2 linked regions of the Prochlorococcus marinus str. MIT 1013 genome follow. Each later gene encodes a partner of the first gene's protein in a complex. Links are inferred from orthologs where the notes say so. Each region holds a gene or a part of one and is shown on either strand. Other genes may lie near its edges. The genes, in order: mfd and uvrA.

The links.
Region 2: the proteins of mfd (region 1) and uvrA are in contact, whole or in part, in a crystal structure (PDB 4DFC), measured with the Escherichia coli proteins. The link is inferred for Prochlorococcus marinus str. MIT 1013 from one-to-one orthologs.

The regions. Positions count from the first base shown.
Region 1 is NZ_CP114778.1:364,784-374,657, forward strand. What follows is about bases 2,774-6,874. They hold mfd (transcription-repair coupling factor), read left to right. Parts: upstream 2,774-3,167; coding sequence 3,168-6,674; downstream 6,675-6,874. Other genes in these bases: O5633_RS01975 (hypothetical protein), read left to right, coding at 2,774-3,105; O5633_RS01985 (hypothetical protein), read left to right, coding at 6,703-6,874. In the rest of the region: O5633_RS01960 (TldD/PmbA family protein), read left to right, coding at 1-634; fmt (methionyl-tRNA formyltransferase), read left to right, coding at 631-1,641; O5633_RS01970 (TerC family protein), read right to left, coding at 1,638-2,360; more of O5633_RS01975, read left to right, coding at 2,446-2,773; more of O5633_RS01985, read left to right, coding at 6,875-6,951; O5633_RS01990 (TlpA family protein disulfide reductase), read right to left, coding at 6,960-7,268; O5633_RS01995 (SAM-dependent methyltransferase), read right to left, coding at 7,321-7,971; O5633_RS02000 (DUF4335 domain-containing protein), read right to left, coding at 8,144-8,752; O5633_RS02005 (DUF3038 domain-containing protein), read right to left, coding at 8,761-9,357; O5633_RS02010 (adenine phosphoribosyltransferase), read left to right, coding at 9,439-9,874. UniProt on the Escherichia coli protein: Couples transcription and DNA repair by recognizing RNA polymerase (RNAP) stalled at DNA lesions. Mediates ATP-dependent release of RNAP and its truncated transcript from the DNA, and recruitment of nucleotide excision repair machinery to the damaged site.
Region 2 is NZ_CP114778.1:1,425,989-1,435,238, reverse strand. What follows is about bases 3,551-7,027. They hold uvrA (excinuclease ABC subunit UvrA), read left to right. Parts: upstream 3,551-3,884; coding sequence 3,885-6,827; downstream 6,828-7,027. Other genes in these bases: O5633_RS08315 (DNA repair protein RecN), read left to right, coding at 3,551-3,840. In the rest of the region: O5633_RS08325 (alpha/beta hydrolase), read right to left, coding at 1-221; O5633_RS08320 (ABC1 kinase family protein), read right to left, coding at 222-2,081; more of O5633_RS08315, read left to right, coding at 2,155-3,550; O5633_RS08305 (HAD family hydrolase), read left to right, coding at 7,032-9,158; O5633_RS08300 (hypothetical protein), read right to left, coding at 9,203-9,250. UniProt on the Escherichia coli protein: The UvrABC repair system catalyzes the recognition and processing of DNA lesions. UvrA is an ATPase and a DNA-binding protein. A damage recognition complex composed of 2 UvrA and 2 UvrB subunits scans DNA for abnormalities.

The sequences.
Region 1 (9,874 bases):
ATTAATTAGTGCTTTTAGTTCAATGTTTAATGCACGTTCGATTATTGATGGTCTAAGTATAATGAAAAAAGATTCGATAGGTTCCCAAATTTCAGTTGCTAATTTAAATATAAGCGACGAAGGGCTTCATCCAGATAACGTAGGAGCCTTTAGTTTTGATGGTGAAGGAACTCCAACTCAAAATATTAATTTAGTAACTGATGGTGTATTAAAAAATTTACTACATTCAGAGGCAACTGCAAGAAAATTTGGAGTTAAACCAACTGGCCATGCTGGCTTAGGAGCAAAGGTATCTGTATCACCAGATTGGTTGGTTGTAAGCAAAAGTAGATGTGGAATGGATACGGACCCCAATCTAAGTATTAATGAAACACGTAAAGAATTTATCTTAATAGATGAACTTTCCGCTATTCATTCTGGTGTCAAGGCTAGTCAAGGTTCATTTTCCTTGCCATTTGATGGTTGGATAGTTAATGATGGTAAACATACGTCAATTGAGGCAGCAACAGTCGCTGGAGATATATTGAAAGTGCTAAAAGGTATTGTTAAAATAGAAAAAGAACAGATTGTTACGCATCAAGGTATTAGTCCATATGTTTGGGTTAATAACATATCAATAACTGGTGAAGCGTGAAGATAGTTTTTTGGGGAACACCTAAATATGCTGCTGAGAATTTAATAAAAATAGTGAAGGCTGGAAACGAAGTTATTGCTGTAGTTACACAACCCGATAGAAAGCGAGGTCGTGGTAAAAACTTGTCACCATCACCTGTAAAACAAACAGCAATAGATTTAGGTATACCTTTCTTTTCAACACAATCAATAAGGAAGGATCAAAATACAAAGGATATGCTCAAAAGTTTGAAAGCTGATGTTTATATAGTTGTAGCTTTTGGTCAAATTCTTCCAAAAGAAATATTAGATCAGCCAAAACTTGGATGCTGGAATAGTCACGCGTCATTGTTACCTGTATGGAGAGGAGCAGCTCCAATTCAGTGGAGCATTATCAATGATGATCCAAAGACGGGGATTTGTATTATGTCCATGGAAGTAGGTTTAGATACAGGTCCTGTTATTGAACAAGAGGCAACGGTTATTAATGATTCAGACAACCTTGAAATACTTACCAATAGACTATCGAAAATATCCTCTAAACTTTTGGTTCAATCACTTGAAAGAATAAGTAAGATCAAAAGCTCAAACAAATCATTAATTCTTGAAGAATTAAAAGCTATTGATCAATCAAAATTAAATGGTCAGCCGAGTTATGCAAGACAAATAAAAAAAGAAGATTATTTAATTGATTGGAATCAAAATGCGAGGAAAATTATAAAAAAAATACAGGGACTTTATCCAAACGCTTATACACTTCATAATGGTAAGAGAATAAAAATAATAGAAGCCACTTCAATAGCAAATAAAAAAGAACTACTTGCAATTCAGTATATTGTAAAGGAATCAATAAACAATAGATTACCTGGTGAAATAATTATGATAAACAAGAAAAGTGGGATAGTTATAATGACTAAAGATTATCCAATTGAACTAAAATATGCTCAACTAGAAGGTAAAAAAGTAACTGATAGTTATACCTTATCAGTTCAATGTAATCTAAGAATTAAAAATAAATTTGGAATCTAAACATTGTTAATTGTATTTATTTTAGATGAAAAGCCCCAAAGAAAAAGACATAGCATTGCTAAGAAGAATAAATATTCAGGTATAACTAATTGGAAGAATATTAATTGAATAATTAACTTTAATCCAATAATACCAACTGCGATATAACCAGCTTTTTCTAAATTAATATATATCTCCAGCCATTTAATGAATAATCCAGAGGTAAACCTTAATGCGATTACTCCTATAATTGCGCCTGTAATAACCAAAAGAAATTGGTCACTTATTGCTACCGCTGCTGTAATACTATCGATAGAAAATGCTAAATCAGTTATAGCCAATAAAATTATAACCTTAAATAATGAATATTTAGATTTGCTGCTATTAGCTTTATCGGTATCAATTAAGTGAGTATTGTTAATAGAAATAAACTTTGATATTGATAGTGATATTAAGTAAATACCACCAATTAGTTTAACTGGCCAAAAATTCAAGAAGAATTGAGCAGTAAGAATCACAAGTATTCTCAATATTAAAGCTATAAATATGCCTATATTCAGTGCTTTTGTTTGAAGATCGATATTATTTAGATTCTTAGTTATTGTAGCCAGGGCTACAGCATTATCTGCTGACAATACAAGCTCTAAGGAAATAATGATTGGCAAGAGAGGTGCTAATTCAACCCATTGGTCGATACCATCAAGTAACGGAGTTAAGGATCTAAGAGATGCTGAATCCATTAAATTAAGAAAAAAGAGCTATTTACACTACCTGTTTGGTATATTTTAACGCTAATAATTCTAATTAGGCTAATTCAAAAGAGTTATGAGGATTGAATCGAAACTTTGCCACCTAACTACAGATAAAGCTGTTGTGCAAGTTAATGGGTGGCTCGATGATAAAAATCTGGGAAGTGCACTGGCAGAAGGGCCAACAGTAGAAGTTGCTGAAGATAAAGCGATAGCAAGACTTAATAAAAGGCTAAAAATATTAGCAAATGATGAGAAAACTATAAGGTCTATCAATGAGGATATAATCAAAACCCCAGTGAATGTTGATTTACCAAAAAATGAAAAAATTAATACTAATCATGAACCAAGTGATTGGAGTAACGAACTAGCAGCAATTGATTTAGAAATTGATAGATTAAAATGGTCTAGAGATGATGAAATCAATTTTCTAGTAAAAAGTCTAGGTTATAAAAATAGGAACAAAATAACTAAGTATAATGATATTGTAAAGTATCTAAGTCTTTTGAAGGAGATAGATATACCAACACAAAATAAAGAAGATAAAGGAACTATTAATACATTAATTGAAGAGTCCGATAAAATACTTAGGGATTTGTCATGGGATCATACACATGGAAGAGAATATTTACAAAAGGAATTTAATGTTTCAACAAGGAAGGAACTTAATCAAGAACAATTAATGTCTTTTGTTGAAAAGCTTAAATCAATTCGAAATCAATATCAAGCTAGTTAACCCTTCTCAAAAAGATAAATAAAATGTTATGGTAACGTGATTAAATTAAGTAAATTGGAATAGTGTCTTTAGAGTCAATAGCAAACTATTTAGAAAATCATCAGTTAACAAATGAGTTGATTGGACGATCAAATAGAGATGAAAGATTAATATTAACAGGAGCTTCTCGAACAGCAAAAGCATTAATTACTACTTCTCTTGCTAAAAAAGTATCAAAAACATTATTAGTAATCGTTCCAACATTAGAAGAAGCTACAAGGTGGTTTCCACTAGTAAAAGATTGTGGATGGACAAAGACATGTTTATATCCTACAAGTGAGGTTTCTCCATATGATTCAATACAGGTAACTTCAGAAATTGTATGGGGTCAATTACAAGTACTTAGTGATATTATGGAGACAAAAGAGCATGAGAATATAGCAATAATAGCAACAGAAAGATCATTACAACCACATTTACCTCCAATAGATTTTGTTAAAACAAAGTCTATTAAATTAAATGTAGGAGATGAAATAAATCTTGGAGAATTATCATTAAAATTGAGCGAAGGTGGATATATAAAATCTAATAATATTGATCAAGAAGGAACCTGGACAAGACGTGGTGATATTATTGATATTTATCCTGTTAGTAGCGAACTACCAATTAGATTGGAGTTATATGGCGATCAATTAGATAAGATTAAAGAATTCGATCCAATATCACAAAGATCATTGGATAAAATTGATAATGTTTGTATTACTCCAACAGGCTTTGATCCCCTAATAATAAATAAGCTTATATCAATCAATGATAAGGATATATCAATTTTATTTACAGATGAAGAGTCCTCTGACTTAATTAATTCTAATAAACTATCTACTGCTAAAAAATATTTAGGAGTTGCATTCGAAAAGCCTTCATCTTTATTAAATTATTTAGATGATAATACATTTATTGTAGTAGATGAACGATTGCAGGGCTTATCACATGGAAATTCATGGTATAATATAGTTAATGAAAGTTATACAGAAGTAATAAAAAATAGAGAAGGCAGTCAATCAATACAAAATATATTTAAACCTAATCTACATAAAAATATTGATGAAATTTATAACTCCCTGAATAACTATAAAGGGATTGATATTACAGATTTAGAAGACACTACAAACAAAGATAATGTTTTTAATATTTCCAGTAAAGTTCATCAATGGTTACCTAATCAATATGGAAAAATTAGTTTATCTTTAAAAGATTATATAAAGAATAATTTTTCAATCTGGATAATTTCTGCTCAACCAACTCGTGCAGTTTCTCTATTAGAAGAACATGAATGTATTACAAAGTTTATACCTAATAACAACGATCTTAATGGTATTAGCAGTATTATTGAAGACAATATACCTGTAGCTATTAAAAATAGTAATGAGGGAGAAATTGAGGGGTTTTACCTTCCAGCATGGAAAATCGCATTAGTAACTGATAAGGAATTTTTCGGACAACATAATATTTCAAGTACAGGATATGTGAGAAGAAGAAAGCAATCCCAAAGTAAAAAAATTGATCCTAATAAAATGAAGCCAGGAGACTATGTTGTTCATAGAAATCATGGTATAGGTTTATTTCAGAATATTCAAAAAATAAATATTAATGGTGAATCGAGAGATTACTTAGTAATAAAATATATGGATGGAAAATTAAGTATTGCTGCGGATCAACTTGGTAGTTTAGGCAGATATAGGAGTTCTAATACAAAGTCACCTACAATTAGTAAGTTAGGAGGTGGAAATTGGAATAAAATAAAAGAAAAGGCTAAGAAATCTGTTAAAAGAATTGCTATTGATTTAATTAAATTATATGCAGAAAGAAGTAAAGAAAAGGGCTTCAAGTTTCCAAAAGATGGACCTTGGCAAAGCGAATTAGAAGACTCATTTCCATACGCACTAACACCAGATCAGGCAAAAGCAACAATTCAGGTTAAATCTGATATGGAATGTGAAAAACCTATGGATAGATTAGTTTGTGGTGATGTTGGATTTGGGAAGACAGAGGTTGCAATAAGAGCAATATTTAAAGCAATCACTTCAGGAAAACAAATTGCATTGCTTGCGCCAACAACAGTATTATCACAACAACACTGGAGAACTATTTCTGATCGATTTGCACCTTACCCTATAAAAGTATCTTTGCTAAATAGATTTAAAACTAGTAGTGAAAGAAAGCAAATATTTACTGGATTAAAAGATGGACATATTGATGCTGTTGTAGGTACACATCAACTTTTAAATAAAAAAATATTTTATAAGGATTTGGGACTTCTTGTTATTGATGAAGAACAACGTTTTGGTGTTAATCAAAAAGAAAAAATAAAAGAGTTAAAAAAAAGTGTAGATGTATTAACTCTTTCTGCTACTCCAATCCCACGGACCCTCTATATGAGTCTTTCTGGTGTTCGTGAAATGAGTTTAATTACAACACCACCACCATTACGAAGGCCAATTAAAACTCATTTAGCACCACTTGATAATGAGATAATAAGAAGTGCAATTTCGCAAGAGATAGATAGAGGAGGACAAGTATTTTATATTGTTCCACGAATAAAAGGTATAGAAAATGTAGCTGATAAGATAAAAATTATGATTCCAAATGTGAAGTTATTAATCGCTCACGGTCAAATGGAAGAAGGAGCTTTAGAAAATGCAATGTTGGCATTTAATGCCGGGGAAGCTGATGTTTTACTTTGTACGACTATTGTCGAAAGTGGCTTAGATATTCCTAGAGTAAATACTATTTTAATAGAAGATTCTCATAAATTTGGGTTATCTCAGCTTTACCAATTGAGAGGCAGAGTAGGCCGTAGTGGAGTACAAGCACACGCTTGGTTGTTTTACCCAAACGATGAGAAATTAAATGAGACATCAAGACAAAGGTTAAAGGCAATAAAGGAATTTAGTGATCTAGGTAGTGGTTATCAGTTAGCAATGAGGGATATGGAAATTAGAGGCGTTGGCAATATTTTAGGTATTGAACAAAGCGGACAAATGGAAACAATCGGATTTGATTTGTATATGGAACTATTGCAGGAAACTATCGCAGAAATACAAGGACAAGACATTCCATCTGTTGAGGATACTCAAATTGATTTACCTGTTACAGCTTTTATACCTGGAGATTGGATAACTGATCCAGATGAAAAAATAAATGCTTATAGATTAGCTTCAGAATGCGAAAACAATGATGCGTTAGTTAAATTTGCTAGCAACTTGGTTGATAGATATGGAACATTACCAAAGGCCGTTGAATCATTGATAGAAGTAATGAAATTAAAAATAATTGCCAAAAAGTGTGGCTTCTCGAGAATTAAGTTGTCAAAACCTAATGTTGAGCTTGAAACAATGATGGATGAGCCAGCTTTTAAGTTAATGATAAAAGGATTGGCAAACCATCTTCACGGAAGATTTATCTATAAAAAAGGACTTCGATACTCGTCAGTGACCATTCGAGGTGTAGGCATATTAGATAGCGACAAACTTCTAGATCAACTTACTGAATGGCTAAATTTAATGTGTTCTGAAATAAATACTCGATAGATAAATTTAAAAATCATAAAAGAATGGCATGTCAATTTTTCAATTGGTTGATGCTGACGTTTTTAAACTAAAAAATTGCTATAGTCACCAAAATTTGAGTATTATTACCTTGGGTGAAGTATTAGAAATCAGTAATAACCAATATGGATTAAGTCTGTTTAGCGGAATGATAAGTATTTTAGCTATAGGAATATATACACTTTTGACTGTAGATGCAGGAAACGATGATGATGATTCTGACTCTGGAAGTGGTGGATTGATGCAACCAGTCAATTAATTAGGAGATCAACTAGATAATAGTTTAGAAAGTCTCTCTCTAAAATCACCTTTAGCAATTCCTCCTTTTAGTTCACCTATAATTTCAAATTCTCCATCAGGTTCATTAACCAATAGATAAGTCGGCCAGCCCATACCTTCTTTTGTTGGATATTGTTTTAATAGTATTGGTCTATATTTTCTATAAACCAATGTATCTTGTAGCTTTACGCTAATAAATTCAATACCTAATTCATTTGCAACTTTAGAATCAAAGAAGCTCATCCTGTGACAAGTTCCACAATCTTCAGAACTAAATTTAATTAGAGAACAGGACATAAAAAATTTTATTGTGCACTAATACTAAATATAACTATTAATAAATACTAGTTCAGTAATTAGACTTATTGTTTCTTGCAATAACGGAAAAAAAAGGATCACTCTCTACGGAGTAAAATCCAAAAAGCTTTTTATCATGAGTTTTTTCATTGTAAATTCTTTCAATCCTCCATCCATTAGCACTAAGTACATTATTCACATATTCAATTCTATTTTTCTCTGACGAATAAGTCCAGATGTTCGGAGCTTTAGTCCAGAATGCTCGATTAGTAAAAGAAATAATCAATAATGAATCAGATTTGATAATCCTTGATAGTTCTAATGAAACTTTTTCTGGATATTGAAGATATTGCCATCCAGCAACAATTAATCCAACATCAACAGAAGAATCCTCTATTGGCATATTCTGCTTGATATTTAAATTTTGGACCCAGAAACTATCAAGCCTTTTATTTGAACTTAATTCAGATTCATTCATTCCATGACCAATAACTTTTTTATATCTAATATTCGAAGGTAAATGGCTTACCCAACTACTCATTAAATCTAGAATTACGTAATGATTAAGTAAATACTCTGCATATAACTTAGTAAGGCGGGTTCTGAATGAATAGCTTAGGTGGTGAACATATCTAGGCTGTTGATAGAAGATATGATCGTCAGCAATATCTATTTTTTCTCTATCGTAAATTGAAAGTTTCATTTTAATTAAATTTTTATAAATTCTAGTTGATTTTTTCAGTTATTGGAGAATATTTTCAGCTATATAAATCCTTGGTATTTGCTATATCGATTGTTATCAATTATGTAATAATTTTATATAGCTAACTATATAAAAAAGTAAAGTTAAAAAGTAAGTTACTATGGTTTAATTATTATTCGATTTCATCCGATAAAGATTGAGAATTAATACTAGAATCTCTTAACTCATATTTATTATTTGTTGGAATGAATACTAACAAACTGCTAGTTAATAGAAATAGAATAAGAGCATAAATGAAATTAAAATTTTTCTTAGAATTAGAAATATTAGTAAGAATATATCTCTTGCTAAAGGGTTTTTCTTGCTTGATATCCCATTTAATATTAAATCTAGGATCAAATCTTAAAAGATCTAGACATCTTGTTAGATCGGACAATTCAGAGTCGTCTAAAATAATTTCTAAAGGCTTAACTCCTTCCTTTGTACTATTTAGTAATAATTTATGACTAATACCGAAAGGCGATAGCTTAACAATTTTTTTATTAGATATAAATGTTTTACGTATTCCGGAGATATACGATCTTGAATATTGAAGAATTACTTGCATCAAATTATCAAGATGATCTTTCTCTCCCTCCAATACAGGTGAGCCAATAATTTTCAATGTCCATGAAGATAAAATACCGATAGTATCTTCAGAGTCTCCATTTGATACATCTGGCATTCCCGATATCTCTAGGGAAGATGAGTTTTGATCAAATCTATAAGATAAATTAATCATTTTTTATTCTATAATTGATGATACAAAGAAGCTTTTAATCTATTAGCTCCTCCTTTTCCACAGGAGAGAGAGAGAATAACTAATAAATTTCTAAAAAAGTCATTATTTTCATTGCTTAATAAGGATGCAATATAACTACGTTGAATATTCATCCGTTCGCGAATAAGTGACTTAAGACGATTAGTAAATAATGACCATCGCTCTTCATTAAGAGACTTAGATTCTTTTGAGGAAAGTAATTGCCTAATAAGGGGGTAGAGATTTTCTGCCATAGTAGAAATAAGTTTAACAAGAGAATTAATCTGATCAGATGACATAGATGAAAATGAATATGTATTCCTTAAAGGGTTAGAACATCTCAATTTCCAAAATTTAACTCTATTAGAAAAATCATCAGACAAGCCAATATCCTTGGCTTTCAATAATAGGGAATCGTTAGCATTGATTTGTAGGGTTTCAATAACTAGAATCAAAAAATCAAGTTTTCTTGGAGTATCATTTGCGATGGCGGAATTAACAAAAGTCTTGTCAACAGTAGTGTCATGATATTTTGAGCCATTATTGACGTATGCATTATGCGTAGTAACTAAATTTGATTTATTCATACTTTAAATAATGACAGGAGTTGGTAGATTAGCTAGGTTTATTGTTAGTTTTATAAAACCGCACACCAATATTGGTAAAGAATGGAAAACTTAAAAAAATATATAAATGAAATAAATGATTTTCCAAAAGAAGGAATAGTCTTCAAAGACATTAACCCCATATATAAAAAGCCGAAGATATGGAATGAATTAATGTTACCTCTACAAAAGCTAATTTCTACTACGAATCCAGATTATATAGCTGGCATAGAATCCAGAGGATTTATTTCTGCATCAGCGTTAGCATTTAAATATGAGGTTGGTTTTATTCCTATTAGAAAACCTAATAAATTACCAGGAAAAGTAATCGGTCTTAATTATAAGCTTGAGTATGGTGAAGACAGATTAGAAATCCAGCAGAATTCATTTGAAAAAGATAGCAAAATCATTGTTATAGATGATTTGCTAGCGACAGGAGGAACCGCTGCTTGTGCAGGCAAGTTAATCAGAGAAGCAGGAGGTAATTTAATAGGATACG
Region 2 (9,250 bases), 1.1 Mb from region 1 along the record:
TAAGATAAAATTTCATGCAGTTCTTTTTCATTTTGATTGGTTATTTTTATTAGATTTTTTAGTTTAGTATTAGCTATTTTCGTTTTCTTAAAGTTATATAGCTCTTCTATTTTTATTGATCTATTAAAGGTACCTTTATAAAGAAATAATGTTTCTGCTGCTTTAGTTGGTGGAATTAAAAATAATATTAAAAATATTAAGATGTTATGTTTTAAATTCATTTATTGCGGAACACCAGCAGCAACTTTAACCAATCTTACTATACCTTTTTCAGATGTTTTCTTCATTAATCCAAATCCCATCTCGTAAGTATCTCTAGTAATTAAAATTTTAGGTAATTTTTTAAAAATTATTTTTCTTTTAAAACCAGGCTGCATTTTTGACATATTAAACATTTTTTGAATTGTAGACATATTCAAGTTTATATTAGTATTTATTTTTGATGATTTTTCTATAGTTTTTGACCTTATTTTTGATGGAAGCTTATTATTTATTTTGATTAATGTTTTCCATCCAATTGAGTCAATTTTTGTAGCTAAAATATTCACTAATTCATTCCTAAGTATAATACCTTTTTTTGAAAATAAAAAATCAATTGTTTGATCTAATATTTTTCCGCTATCTAGTTCCTTTTCTTTTGTAGCGCTTTTAAGTAGATCATCCAACCTTTCTAATTTTAAATTGTTTTCATCAAAAAGCATTTCTTTTAAGCTATTTCTTAGTTCTGGATTTTCATCTTCCATTAATCTTCTTGCAAAATACGGGTAAGCCGCTCCAAGTATTTTAAAATTTGGGTCGACGCTAAGAGCTATTCCTTCCAAAGTAATTAAAGATCTGATAATTAATGCGTAATAGGGCGGCAATTTAAAAGGAAATTTATACATAATTCCTGACATATCATCTGTAACGGCTTTGAAGTCCATTTTGTTAACGCCTATTTCTAAAGCGCTTGTAAAAACGCTTTCAAATGCAGGTGCTATTGGCTTTAAATCGACTTCTTCGGACAGAAATCCTAATTGAACAAAATCATATGAAAGTTTATCAAATCTTCTATTTACAAGATGAACAACTGCTCTGATTAATCCAATTCTTGATTGTTGTGTAATGTCACTCATCATACCAAAATCTAAATAACATAATCGACCATCTTTCATGGCTAGAATATTTCCTGGATGAGGATCTGCATGAAAAAAACCATGTTCTATAAGTTGTTGAAGGCTGCAACTTACGCCAATTTCTATCATTTCATTTGGATCAATCCCTAACTTTTTTACAGCCTCTATGTTCGTTAATTTTATACCATCTATCCATTCCATTGTAAGCACCCGTCTACTTGTTACTTCTCTGTAGATTTTTGGAACTGCTATTTTATTATTTTTACTATGAAGTAATTTAAATTTTTCTGCATTATTAGCTTCATTTATATAATCCATTTCTTCAAAAATTCTTTTACCAAGCTCATCAATCAATGCCACTAGATCACTTCTAATAATTCCAATATTATTTTTAAGCCATATAGCGATATTTCTTACTATATATAAATCTAAAGTGATTTGTTCTCTTAAACCTGGTCTTTGTATTTTTACGGCAACTTTCTCTCCCCCTTTTAGTATTGCTTTATGAACTTGACCAAGAGATGCTGCTGAAATTGGCTCTTTATCTATTTGCGTAAAAATGTTGTTTATTTGATTTTCTAAATCTTCTTCAATACATGCCATTGCAAGCTCGCTTTCAAAACCTGGCAGTTGGTCTTGAAGCTGAGCTAATTCTTCTAGAACTATTGGTGGAACTATATCGGGTCTAGTAGATAGTGCTTGCCCAGCTTTTATGAATGCTGGTCCTAAATCTACAAGAAGTTTAGTAAATTCTTTGGCTCTAAAAGTTTTTCTTTCATTTTTTTCTAAAGAACCAATTAACTTTTCCCAACCAACACCAAGTAAAAATAATCCTATTGGTAAAAGTGTTTGCCAAATTCTACGAAGTAGACGAATTGGATTTTTTTTGTAGATTGATTCAATAGCTTCAGGGTCATACTCAAGCAGACCTGAAGCTTCAATAAAATCGCTTAATTCTGCGGCCATTTTAATATGGCAGTGTTTACATCCCTTCTAATCCATTTTAGGCCTACTTTGTGTCTTTTTGATTCTTTGAATTATGCTAAACAGCCTACGCTTTCAAAATATAGCTCTATTTGGGAACTTAGAGATCGATTTTGATAAGGGATTTACTGTTTTTACTGGGCAGACTGGTTCGGGTAAATCAATATTTATTGATACCTTAAATGCTTTATTGGCCCATAAAAAAACCTCTCTAGATAATCGATTGGTAGCTAAAGCTTCTTCGTTTTCATCAATTGAAGGTGTTTTTTCTGTTTTGCAAACTACAAAAGATTGGTTAATTGATCAGGAATTTGATATTGATGATGAATTAATTGTGACTAGGGAATGGCGTTTAAAAGAAGATAAATATAAATCTAGATTTAGAATTAATGGTGTATTAGTTAATAGAGATCAAATATCAGAATTAAGATCACTTTTATTTGATTTTACGCTACAAGGAGATACTTATATTTTAAATGATTCATTAAATCAATTAAGTTTATTAGATTCTTTGGATTTAAAAAAAATTCAAGGATCAATTTTTAAAGTCAAGCAAGATTGGAAGATATGGTATGAATCTAATTCCAAATTAAAGGAAGCTAGAGATAGAATCTTAGATTCAAAAAAAGAGCTAGAAGAAATGAAATATATATTTCAAGATTTAGAAAAACTAGAATTAGAAGATCCAAACGAGCAAACTAAGTTAGAAACTGACCAGAATCGTTTATCTAATCTTCTAAGATTAAAAGAGGGAGTTAAATCTTTGTTGAATAGATTAAATGAAAGTTTAGACGAATACCCATCTATCTTGGATCATGCTAATTTTTGTATTAATGAATTAAAATCTTTATCTCAAATTGATTCTTCTTTGGAGCCAATTTTTGATAGTTTTTATTCATTAACTAATAATCTTAATGAGTTAACTTATCAGATTAATGATTACGAAAAAACATTAGATATTGATCCATCCTTTTTAAATGATTTACAAATCAGATTGTCTACCCTTAAATTCTATCAAAAAAAATATCAAAGAAATATACCAGATCTTATCAGTTATAAAAATGAGTTATTTAATTGTTTATCTTTTCAGGACAGTTCTAATAATATTAACGAACTTTCTTCTTCTGAAAATAAAAAAAGAATTATACGAGATAAGTCTAATAAAGATTTATCAACTATAAGAAAAACTTTAGCTTTAGAATTTGAAAATAAATTAATTCTTAGTCTAAAAAAATTAGGTATTCCTAATGTTCGTTTTAAAGTTGTTTTTGAAGAATGTGAACCAACAGTTAATGGAATTGATAAAGTTAATTTTATGTTTTCAGCAAATCCAGGCCTTTCTTTAGCACCACTTGCAGAAATTGCCTCTGGTGGAGAAAAATCTAGAATTCTTTTAGCAATAAAGGCAATTTTTTCTTCATTTGATCAAACTAACCTATTGATTTTTGATGAAATAGATTCAGGAGTGAGCGGATCAGTTAGTAGCTATGTAGCTACTTTGCTACGTGAATTGTCAAATCATTGCCAAGTTTTTTGCGTTACACATCAACCTATAATTGCAGCATTTGCTGATAATCATTTTGCTTTAAAAAAGAGTGTTATCGATGGCGATACTAAGTCCATTGTTACTAATTTAAAGGAAATCGTAGATAGGCAGAGGGAATTGGCTCTCTTGGCTGGAGGTGAAATTGTAGAAGCGAATGCTTATGCGGCGAGCTTGCTGGAACACAAAGCTGCGTGATGAGCATATTTTTTTATACAATTAACTATTAATATTTTTCCCTAATGGGAAGTTCAAAATCTACTTCTAAAAAAAAGACATTAAATATTGGTTCTTCTAGTGAAGAAGTCATAACTATTCGCGGTGCAAGACAACATAATTTAAAAAATGTCGATTTATCAATTCCAAGAAATAAATTGGTGGTTTTTACAGGTGTTAGTGGAAGTGGTAAAAGTTCCTTAGCGTTTGACACTATTTTTGCTGAAGGACAAAGGCGCTATGTAGAGAGTTTGTCTGCTTATGCAAGACAATTTTTAGGACAGGTTGATAAACCTGATGTTGATTCAATTGAGGGTTTATCCCCAGCCATTTCTATTGATCAAAAATCCACAAGTCATAATCCTCGCTCAACTGTCGGAACGGTTACGGAAATACAAGATTATTTTCGTTTGCTTTTTGGTAGGGCTGGTGAACCTCATTGCCCAGAGTGTTCTAGGCCAATTAAGCCTCAAAGTATTGATGAGATGGTTGATCAAATTAAGACTCTTCCAGAAGGTACGCGATATCAATTACTTGCACCAGTTGTTAGAGGAAAAAAAGGAACACATTCAAAGCTATTGTCTGGACTTGCAGCAGAAGGTTTTGTTCGAGTCAGAATTAACAAAGAAGTGAGAGAATTGGCAGATAATATTGAATTAGATAAAAATCAAGTTCATTCTATTGAGGTAGTAGTTGATAGATTGCTTGCGAGAGAGGGCATCGAAGAGAGATTAACTGATTCATTAAGTACTACTTTGAAAAGGGGAGATGGTTTAGCAATAGTCGAAGCAGTACCTAAAAAGAATGAGGAACTTCCTCAAGGCATTGATAGAGAAAGATTATTTTCTGAAAACTTTGCTTGTCCAGTTCATGGTGCGGTGATTGAAGAATTATCTCCAAGATTATTTTCCTTCAATAGTCCATATGGTGCTTGTCCAGATTGTCATGGTCTTGGTCACTTGAAAAAATTTACTTGTGAGAGAGTTGTACCTGATCCATCTTTACCTGTTTATGCTGCAGTTGCACCATGGAGTGATAAGGATAATTCATATTATTTTTCATTATTATTTTCAGTTGGCGAGGCATTTGGCTTTGAGATAAAAACTCCTTGGAAAGATTTAAAAGAAGAGCAAAAAAATATTTTATTAAATGGAAGTAAAGAACCTATTTTAATTAAGGTAGATAGCAGATATAAACAAGATTCAGGATTTAAAAGACCTTTTGAAGGTATTTTACCTATTTTGGAAAGACAGTTACAGGACGCTAATGGTGAAGCGGTTCGCCAAAAGTTAGAAAAATATCTTGAATTAGTTCCTTGTGCAAGTTGTCATGGCAAAAGATTACGTCCTGAAGCTCTTGCAGTAAAACTTGGACCTTTTTCAATAACTGATCTCACTGCATCAAGTGTTTCTACCACACTTCAGAATGTTGAGGATTTAATGGATCTTGAGACAACAAAAAAATCAAAGCCATTACTTTCCAATAAACAAAAAAAGATTGGGGAATTAGTTTTAAAAGAAATTCGATTACGTCTTCAATTTCTTTTGGATGTTGGACTTGATTACTTAACTTTAGATAGACCAGCAATGACGCTATCCGGTGGGGAAGCTCAAAGAATACGACTTGCTACGCAAATAGGTGCAGGTTTAACAGGAGTTCTTTATGTGTTAGATGAACCTAGTATTGGACTGCATCAAAGAGATAATGATCGATTATTATCTACACTAAAAAAACTACGTGATTTAGGTAATACTTTAGTTGTTGTTGAACATGATGAAGATACTATAAGAGCAGCTGACCATTTAGTTGATATAGGGCCTGGTGCTGGTGTGCATGGTGGAGAAATTATTGCTGAAGGATCTCTAGATAGCTTGTTAACTGCAAAAGAGTCATTAACTGGTGCTTATCTTAGTGGGCGCTCATCTATTCCTACTCCTGCTAATAGGAGAGACTCTGTACAAAGAAAGTTACGCTTGATTGGTTGTGATAAAAATAATCTAAAAAACGTTTCAGTTGATTTTCCTTTAGGTAGATTAGTCGCTGTTACTGGAGTTAGTGGAAGTGGGAAAAGTACTTTAATAAACGAACTACTTCATCCTGCTTTAAATCATTCTTTAGGCTTGAAAGTTCCTTTTCCAAAAGGATTGAAAGAGCTAAAAGGTATCAAATCTATTGATAAAGTTATTGTGATTGATCAATCTCCAATTGGTAGAACACCACGATCTAATACGGCTACTTATACAGGTGCATTTGATCCTATACGCCAACTTTTTGCTACTTCTGTCGAAGCAAAAGCGAGAGGGTATCAAGCAGGACAATTTAGTTTTAATGTAAAAGGTGGGAGATGCGAAGCTTGTCGTGGCCAGGGTGTAAACGTAATTGAGATGAATTTTCTACCCGATGTCTATGTTCAATGTGATGTATGTAAAGGAGCTCGATTTAATCGAGAGACATTACAAGTTAAGTATAAAAATTATTCTATTTCTGATGTCTTAGAAATGACTGTTGAGCAAGCAGTGGATGTTTTCTCTGCAATACCTCAAGCTGCAGATCGATTAAGAACACTTTTAGATGTTGGTCTTGGGTACATAAAGCTTGGTCAACCTGCTCCAACATTATCTGGCGGAGAAGCTCAAAGAGTAAAACTTGCGACTGAGTTATCTAGAAGAGCTACTGGTAAAACTCTTTATTTAATTGATGAACCTACAACTGGTTTAAGTTTTTACGATGTTCATAAATTAATGGATGTAATACAGAGACTAGTAGATAAAGGAAACTCAATTATTGTTATTGAGCATAATCTGGACGTTATTAGATGCTCAGATTGGATTATTGATATGGGTCCTGAAGGAGGTAATCGAGGAGGCGAAATTATTGCTATGGGAACTCCTGAAGAAGTGGCAACAGATTCAAATAGTCATACAGGTAATTATCTAAAAAAAGTTTTGGAATTACATCCTCCAAAATAAGTTTGAATATTTTTTATTTTTGTACACATTTCTTAATTTATACGGTAAATATAATTGTTTCTGATTTCTAAAAACTCTTAAAAATCAAGTTATAGAAGGGTTTTTAAAGATTAATTTTTATTTTAAAAAAAAACATTATGCTTTCTTTAGATTTAAAAAACATAAAATCAGTTATCTATTCATTGTCTCTTACATTGATTTTGCTTGGGATTAAGACTTTTACATTTAAATTTGCATGGTTTAATCCGTTCACATGATCTTGAATTGGGCAGAGATTCAGATACTGGAGGGCAAACTTTATATGTTTTAGAATTAGTAAAAGGACTTGCTGCAAGACCAGAAGTTGAGAAAGTTGAACTTATTACTAGATTAATTATTGATAGGAGAGTATCATCCGATTATTCAAATCCCGTTGAAAAGATATCAAATAGTGCGGAAATTATTCGGTTATCTTTTGGTCCTAAGCGTTATATTAGGAAAGAATTATTGTGGCCTTATTTAGATGATTTAGCCGATCAAATAGTTCAAAGATTACAGAAAGAAAATAATTTTCCTGATTGGATTCATGCTCATTATGCAGATGCTGGATATGTTGGCGCATTGGTAAGTAGAAGATTAGGATTGCCATTGGTTTTTACTGGTCACTCACTAGGCCGGGAAAAACTTAGAAGATTATTGGCTGCTGGTATAGATCATGATCAAATAGAGCAAACTTATTCAATTAGTAAAAGAATAGATGCAGAAGAATTGGCTTTAGCGCATTCAAACTTACTTATAACAAGTACTAAGCAGGAATCAGTTGAACAGTACGCGCGTTATGGGCGATTTAGTTCAAAGAACGTAGAAATAATTCCACCTGGTGTTGATTTAAATCGTTTTCATTCAATAGATTCTAATTTGAAGGAAGAAGAAAAAGAATTACACAAACTTTTTAAACCTTTTTTGAGAGATATAAATCTTCCTCCTCTCTTAGCTATATCAAGAGCAGTAAGGAGAAAAAATATTCCTGCTTTGATTGAGACTTATGGACGTTCGCCAATTTTGCAGCAAAGACATAATCTTATTTTAATTTTAGGTAGTCGAGATGATTCACGTCAGCTTGATAAACAACAAAGAGAAGTATTTCAGCAGGTTTTTGAATTGGTTGATAAATATAATTTATACGGAAAAGTTGCTTATCCCAAACAACATAAAAGAGACCAAATCCCCTTAATTTATCGTTGGGTTGCCCATAAAAAGGGACTATTTGTTAACCCTGCTTTAACTGAGCCATTCGGTTTAACATTATTGGAAGCTGCTTCATGTGGATTGCCTATGGTAGCTACTGATGATGGTGGCCCAAGGGATATTCTGTCTCGTTGTGAAAATGGACTACTCGTTGATGTAACTGACTTAGAAGCGTTACGAGATGGTTTAGAGACTGCTGGTTCAAACCCTTCTTTATGGAAAACGTGGAGTAACAATGGAATTGAGGGAGTAAGCAGGCACTTCAGTTGGGACGCTCATATTTGTAATTACATTGCATTGATGCAGAAGCGTTTGAAATTTCTTGCACCTCGACACTGGACATTGGGGAATGCTAAGGACACAAGCCCTATTGGTAAGAAATTATTACTTCTTGATTTAGATAACTATCTTGAGCAACCCCAAGCCTCATCAAAGTTGAGAAATCAGTTAAAAAAACATTCATTTGACCTTGATATTAAGTTAGGAATATTAACTGGAAGATCAGTTAAAGCTGCTCGGCAAAGATATCCAGAAACACAATTACCTACACCAGCAGTTTGGATATGCCAAGCTGGTACAGAAATTTATTATGCTGATGAAAATAAATCGGATATTTTTTGGCAAGATTCCATAAGCGTTGATTGGAATCGAACAGGGGTAGAAAAAGTTTTGTTTGATTTAAAAGATTATTTAGAGCTTCAATCAACAGATCAGCAAGGTATTTTTAAGATTAGCTATTTATTGAAAGAACCTAGTGATGCCATTTTACCTTTAGTTCGTAAAAGATTAAGGCAGTCTGGACTTGCGGCATCTCCACATCTGAAATGTCATTGGTACTTGGATATTGTTCCTTTGCGAGCATCAAGAGCAGAAGCTATTAGATTTTTGACTTTACGTTGGGGTTTATCTCTAGAAAAAGTTTTTATTGTTGCGAGTAAACAAGGTGATGCAGAGTTAATCAAGGGATTGACTAATAGTGTTATTCCTTTTGATCATGATTCATCATTAGATGGATTAAGATCCCAACAAAGGGTTTTCTTTTCTGATGCTCAAGAGGGAGTTGTTGATGGTTTAAAGCATTTTCGACTTTTTAAAAGTAATTAATATTTAAATTTTCCTTACTTGTTGTACTTCAAAAATTCAATTGATTACTTTATTTCTTCTTCAAGTATTAATGTAAGTTGTTGATATGGTGG